2 regions of the Affinirhizobium pseudoryzae genome follow, and region 2 is predicted to be linked to the other one. Evidence: riboswitches for the same ligand, from Rfam matches in the RefSeq annotation. Region 2 holds a riboswitch; the other holds the start of a gene.
What was found. Region 2 has a riboswitch for cobalamin ahead of G6N78_RS22720 (ABC transporter substrate-binding protein). Riboswitches for the same ligand answer to the same signal wherever they lie in the genome.

Region 1 (3,410 bases), on a different replicon from region 2:
GTCTGCCGATCTTTTCGGCGTCGATGCCCTTTTCGCCGATCACGACGAGGCGCGAGCGGCGGGTTTCGTCCGTTCCCCAGGGGCGGTCGAAGTAATGGTTCACGCGCGGGCCGACGGCCTGCACCAGAAGCCGCATCGGCTTGCCGGCCACTTCCACATAGCCCTTGATGCGCAGCACCTTTTCCGCATCCGTCACAGTCTGGATGCGCTGGCTGAGCGCTTCCGGGCTTGTGATGGCCGGGATGTCCAGCACGAAGCTGTCGAAATCATCGTGCTCGTGATCCAGCTCATCATCGTGGTGGGTCTTGCGGTTTTCGATATCGTCTTCGACCGCCAGGCCAAGTCCGATGAAGATAGCCGGGTCGATCGCGCCGTTTTCCGCATTCACGATGCGAACCGCACGCGGCAGGTGGTCTTCCACATGGGCGCGGGCTCTGTCGAGGCCGGCGGCATCCAAGAGGTCCGCCTTGGTGAGGATGACGAGATCGGCGCAGGCGATCTGGTCTTCGAAAACCTCTTCCACCGGGTCATCGTGATCGAGCGACTGGTCTTGCGCCCGCTGGGCGTCAAGCGCCTCCAGATCATCGGCGACGCGGCCTTCGGCGAGCGCCAGGCCGTCCACCACTGCCACCACGCCATCGACCGTGACGCGGCTTTTCACGCTCGGCCACTGGAAGGCTTGAACCAGCGGCTTCGGCAGGGCAAGGCCGGAGGTTTCGATCAGGATGTGATCGACCTTCTGTTCCATCGCCAGGATCTTGTCGATCGCCGGCACGAAGTCATCGGCGACAGTGCAGCAGATGCAGCCATTGGCCAGCTCGATGATATTGTCTTCCGGGCAGTTTTCTATGCCGCAGCTTTTCAGGATCTCGCCATCGATCCCGACATCGCCGAACTCGTTGACGATCACGGCAAGCCGCTTGCCCTGAATGGTCTGCAGCGCATTGCGCAGCAGGGTCGTCTTGCCGGCGCCGAGAAAGCCGGTGACGACAGTGCAGGGCACGCGGGTGAGCGATTGGGTCATGATGCGGTCCTTCAGGTCTTGTTCGTCGTGGAATGCGGGATGGGATTGAGCGGCGGCATGCGGGCAATCATGCCGCGTTTCAGCGTGTCGGGCCGGCCCTTCCAGGGCATCAAACCATCGGTGGACAGGCTCAGCAGGCGGGCGCCTTCGAGCAGATCCTCGGCGGCATCCGTCGTCAGGTCGCCAAAGACATAGGACCAGCCGTCGGCGCTCTGGATGCTGGCGCTGAGGGCACGTTTGCAGTTGGCGAGGCACGCCACGGCGCGGATCTCGACACCTTGCGCGGACATTGCTTTTGCCCGCTCGGCCAGGATCGCGCCATCGCGCGGCGCGTCGATCGCTTCCGCGCCGCTGCGGCAGGTTTCGCAGACATGGATGATCACGCGCGCGGTCGTCTCCGCATCGGTCTGTCGCTGGTCGTGTCGTGCCGTAAGATCCAAAATCCACCCCGAGTGTTGATCGTCATGGGGTGCTTGCCACGACGGATCAGACGACCCGCATGGTTCAAAAACGTCCCTTCCGGAGCACCCCGCCCGGCTGGACTTTCCTTCCTCAACGGCAGGTCTCCTGGCTCGCGGTTCGTGGCCCGGACGCCGCCTTCCCGAAGTTCGCGCTTCAGTGGCATTGTGCGCCGGACGTTCCGCCTCGTAAATCCAAGGCGGTGGCCGCTTACAGTTGCGGGGGCAGCCGTGGTTTAGGTCGATAACCGCACCACGTTCCCTCTTAGCTTTCCCCGTTGCCGGGAAAAGACCGTTGCAGGGTTCACTATGCGTTTGGCGGAGCCCGTGTCAATGCCGCATTGCCGCGGGTGCGCTTTCGACTATAGTCCGCCGCTCGATAAAACGACCCGAGGAGAGGCCCCTTGAAGGAGATCGACGAGAGCGTGGCAGACCGCCACCGCCGCAAGATGGAAAACCGCAAGGCGGTGCAGGATGCGGAAGTCGCGTCCAAAACCATCGAAAAGGGCTTGCTGATCGTCAATACCGGTCCGGGCAAGGGCAAGTCGACGGCCGCCTTCGGCCTTGCGCTGCGCATGCTGGGGCATGGGCGAACGGTTGCCGTCGTGCAGTTCATCAAGGGCGCCTGGGATACGGGCGAGCGCGTGGCGCTGGAGGCGTTTGGCGATCGCGTGCTGTGGCACACGATGGGCGAGGGGTTCACCTGGGACACGCAGGACCTGAAGCGGGATGTGGCCGCCGCCGAACGGGCCTGGGAGAAGGCGAAGGAGATGATGGCACGGCCGGAGGTCGGGCTTCTGATCCTCGATGAGCTCAACATCGCGCTGCGCTATGATTATCTCGATCTCGACACCGTGCTTGCCGATCTTAGGGCGCGCCGCGAGGATCTGCATGTCATCGTCACCGGGCGCAACGCCAAGCCGGCGTTGATCGAGGCTGCCGACATGGTGACCGAGATGACGTTGGTGAAACACCATTTCAAGGCGGGCGTGAAGGCGCAGGCGGGGATCGAGTTCTAATGTCGCAGCAGCCCGCCAAGGCCCTGATGTTCCAGGGCACCGGCTCAGATGTCGGGAAGTCGCTGATCGTGGCGGGCCTGGCGCGGGCCTTCACCCTGCGCGGGCTGACGGTGCTGCCGTTCAAGCCGCAGAACATGTCGAACAATGCCGCCGTCACCGCCGATGGCGGCGAGATCGGCCGGGCGCAGGCGCTGCAGGCGCGAGCCGCGCGGGCGGCCCTCTCCGTGCACATGAACCCAGTTCTCCTGAAGCCGCAGAGCGAGGTCGGCGCGCAGCTCGTCGTGCAGGGCAAAGTGGAAGGCAATGCCAAGGCTGCCGAATACCAGGAGATCAAGGCGCGCCTGATGCCGCGGGTGCTCGAAAGTTTCGAGCGTCTGAAGGCTGAGGCCGATCTGGTGCTGGTGGAAGGCGCGGGCAGTGCCTCGGAGGTGAACCTTCGCCGCAACGATATCGCCAATATGGGGTTTGCCCGCGCCGCCGATGTTCCGGTGGTGCTGATCGGCGATATCGACCGCGGCGGCGTGATTGCCAGCCTTGCCGGCACGAAGACGGTGCTGGACCCGGAAGACGCGGCGATGATCCGCGGCTTCATCGTCAACCGTTTCCGTGGCGATCCGAGCCTGTTCGACGAGGGCATGCGGATGGTGGAAGGGTTCACCGGCTGGAGCCCGATTGGTCTCTTGCCGCATTTTGCCGAGGCCGTGCGGCTGCCGGCAGAAGATGCGCTGGCGCTGAATTCCGCAGCACCCGCGAAGCCCGGCGCAAGGATCCGCATCGCCGTGCCGATCCTGCCGCATGTCTCGAACTTCGATGATCTCGATCCGCTGGATGCCGAACCGGCGGTGGAGCTTGTCCGGGTGCGGCCGGGCGGCGTGCTGCCGGCGGATGCCGATCTCATCCTGCTGCTCG
Region 2 (3,410 bases):
CAATGGATCGAGAAATTCGCCATCGTGTTTGATGCGGCGACATGGATTTCCGCCGAACGCGGGCCGGCGAACAGCTATATGGCGGCATCCGCGCAACAGGCTGTATCGGCGCGGCAGGCGTGGCAGAGCGCCAAAGCCCAGACCGATGCCGCCCTGGCCGCCGTCGAGACCCTGGGTGTCCCGGCGCGCGCAATCGAGGATGTGCGCCACCAGTTGATGGCGGGGCGGGTTCTGGTGGAACTGAACGCCATGAAACCCCTGGAGCGACGGACCCCGGGAGAGGTCCAGCAGGCAATCGAGACGATGTTTAAGGCATGGGATCGGTATCGTTCCGGTGTCATGACCCGCTGGGGAGCGGCTGCCATCGAGCAGGAACGGTTACTTGCCGATGTGGTGATGAAGGGCGCTGCCTTCAGTGATCTCCGCGAATATGCGGGGCGGATCGGCTCCTACCTGATCGGGCCGATGACGGCGCGCGTGGCGATTCCGGAGAAGAACCTCCTGGCCATCACCAGTTTGCGCAATCAGATCGAACAGACCTGGCAACTCTTGGCACCAGCGCGTCTGGTGGAGCGCGTGGGATCGGAGTTTCACGACAAGGCGCTTGATGTACAGCGGATTTATCTGACGTCCGGCCTGCAGCTGATCGACGAAGAAATCGAGAATGGGCGCACGAAAGGGCAATTCAAACGGGACGCCGCGACCTTCACCCAGGAATACGTCCAGTTGATGCAGCCGCTGACCGATCTGCGCAACGGATACTTGGAGAGCCTGAAGCGGACGCATGAGAACCAGACTCGGTCCTCGACGATTGATCTTTTTGTCGATGGCGCTCTCGCCATCGTCCTGCTTGCGCTGGTGCCGCTGTTCCTGGCCATCATCCGCATCCGTATCTTGCGGCCGCTTCTGCGCGGGGTGGCGGATGTGATCGCGCTCGCCGAAGGTCGCAAGCCCGGGACACGCCCGAAGGATCATCCGATTGCGGAGATCGCGTCGCTGTTTGCGGCCATCCGCATCCTCGAGGGCCGGTTGACCGAGCGGGCCCGTCTGACGCGAGAATTCGAAAAGCTGTCGCAGACGGATAGTCTCACGGGGCTTCTGAACCGGCGTGGCTTCGAAAGGGAGGCGCATGCCCTGGCGGAGCACGGTCCCGCCGCGCTCATCATTGGTGATATCGATCACTTCAAGGAGGTCAACGACCGCCATGGTCATCCGGTGGGTGACCGTGTTCTGGCAGGTGTTGCATCCATACTACGCCAGACAACGGGTGCCTCCTGCCGGATCGGTCGTATCGGTGGCGAGGAGTTCGCCGTGCTGTGTCCTGGTGTGAACGTTGAAGAGGCAACACGTCTCGCCGAAGACATCCGCCGATCGGTGGCAAACCATTCCTTCCCGTTGACCGAAACGACGTCGCTGACCGTCAGCCTCAGTCTCGGTGTGGCGCCGAGCACCTATGCCGGCAGTTGGACGGAACAGGTGCGCCAGGCCGATGCCGCTCTGTATTGCGCAAAATCCGACGGACGGAACTGCGTCCGGGTCGTGGTTGCCGGCAACGCGCCGACATCGCCGCGCGACATTTCCACCGCTGCCTGATCTCGCCCGTTTCGGGCTGGACAGATGGATCGGATGTCATTATGTAACGTTATTACATAACCAACGTCGTATCCGAGTGCGCCGCCCATGTTCCAGAAACTCTTGACCCAACGCTCACCAGACCGTTATCTGGCGTGGATGGTTCCTCTTCTCCGGACGGAAACGAGGATTAATAGGGAACACGGTACGACGACCTTGCAATCGTTCAGTCCGTGGCTGCCCCCGCAACTGTAGGCGGATGCCACTCGTCCTTGTGACGCTTCACCAGCGTCATGTCACTGCGCCATGCGGCGCGGGAAGGCAGGCGAAAGGCGACAACCGTGAGCCAGGAGACCTGCCATCAGCACATATGTCCAACGTCACGGGCGGGGATGCCCGGAACAGGAGCCACCAATGATGACGCTGCCGATGCGGCAACAGCACTTGCCGACCAGTTTTTTCCCCGGACGCCAGGGCCCGCATTGCCGAACAGCGGACTGACCGCTCTTGGCGTTTCATCGACACGTGCCATCTCTGGCCAATCTGGGATCTACCATCATGACGACCACGACACGCCTGATGCGTGCCGCCGCCGGTGCTCTTGCGCTCGGGGCTAGCCTCTTTTCCGTCCCGGCCTTCGCCGCCGCGACGACCTATCCCGTGACAATCAAGAATTGCGGTCGGGACCTCACCTTTGCCAGGGCGCCGCAGCGCGCGGTGTCTCTCGGACAGAGCACGACGGAGATCCTCTACCTGCTCGGCCTTGCGGACAGAACCGTCGGTACCGCCGTCTGGCTCGGCCCGGTTCTGAAGGGCTACGAGGAGGCCAATGCGAAGGTGCCTCGCCTTGCCGATAACGATCCGAGCTTCGAGAGCGTGATTTCCCGCAAGCCGGATATCGTGACTGTCCAGTTCCAGTGGCATGTCGGCCCGAAGGGGACGGTCGGAACGATCGAGCAGTTCGCCGATCTGAAGATCCCCGTCTACACGTCGCCCTCCGATTGCATCGGCAAGGACAATTCCTCCGGTGGCGACGGCGTTCGGGTCGATGCCTTCTCCATGGACCTGATCTACCGGGAAATCCGCGATCTCGCGCAGATCTTCGATGTGCAGGACAAGGGTGAGACCGTCATTGCCGACCTGAAGGCGCGAGAGGAGGCCGCCCGCCAGAAGGTGGCCTCCGCCAATGGCAAGCTCTCGGCAGTATTCTGGTTTTCGAGCGCTAATCCCGCCGCAGACCCTTACGTCGCGGGCAGGAACGGCGCACCCGGCTACGTCATGAAGGCGCTTGGCATTCGCAACATCATCGAAAGCGACGAGGAGTGGCCGACCATCGGCTGGGAAACCATTGCCAAGGCCGACCCCGCCATCATCGTTGCCGCCCGCATGGAGCGCCGCCGCTATCCGGCCGACGATATTGCCGTCAAGCACCAGTTCCTCAAGACCGATCCGGTGACCAGTCTGATGACGGCAGTGAAGGAGAACCGTGTCGTGGATCTTGATGCACAGACCATGAACCCGACGATCCGCACCATCGATGGCATCGAAGCACTGGCCGACGCCATTGCCGAACTGAGCCTTCCCCGGTGACCGCGACCGGGTTGCCGCTCAAGCTGGGGGCTGCCACGGCAGCCCTCCTTCTGTTGACGCTCTCCCTGTGGCTGGGGGCGGCGATCGGCGAAACCTCGATCCCGCTGGAGATCGTCGCGAAAACCTTTGCCAACCGGGTCTGGCAGGCCGGATATCCGATCGACCCGATCGATGAGGGGATCATCTGGAGTTACCGGTTGAGCCGTGTCGTGGTCGCGGCCTGCTGCGGTTCTGCGCTGGCTCTGTCG

Region 1: linked by a shared signal. The riboswitch ahead of G6N78_RS06970 (DUF1636 family protein) and the one ahead of G6N78_RS22720 (ABC transporter substrate-binding protein) in region 2 are both predicted to bind cobalamin.

The regions. Positions count from the first base shown of each region.
Region 1 covers NZ_CP049241.1:1,416,292-1,419,701, reverse strand. The annotation lists gene cobW (cobalamin biosynthesis protein CobW) at 1-1,024, opposite strand, end outside; gene G6N78_RS06970 (DUF1636 family protein) at 1,036-1,464, opposite strand; cobalamin riboswitch at 1,565-1,794, opposite strand; gene cobO (cob(I)yrinic acid a,c-diamide adenosyltransferase) at 1,932-2,501, shown strand; gene G6N78_RS06960 (cobyric acid synthase) at 2,501-3,410, shown strand, end outside.
Region 2 covers NZ_CP049244.1:829,765-833,174, forward strand. The annotation lists gene G6N78_RS22715 (GGDEF domain-containing protein) at 1-1,593, shown strand, start outside; cobalamin riboswitch at 1,716-1,949, shown strand; gene G6N78_RS22720 (ABC transporter substrate-binding protein) at 2,131-3,162, shown strand; gene G6N78_RS22725 (FecCD family ABC transporter permease) at 3,159-3,410, shown strand, end outside.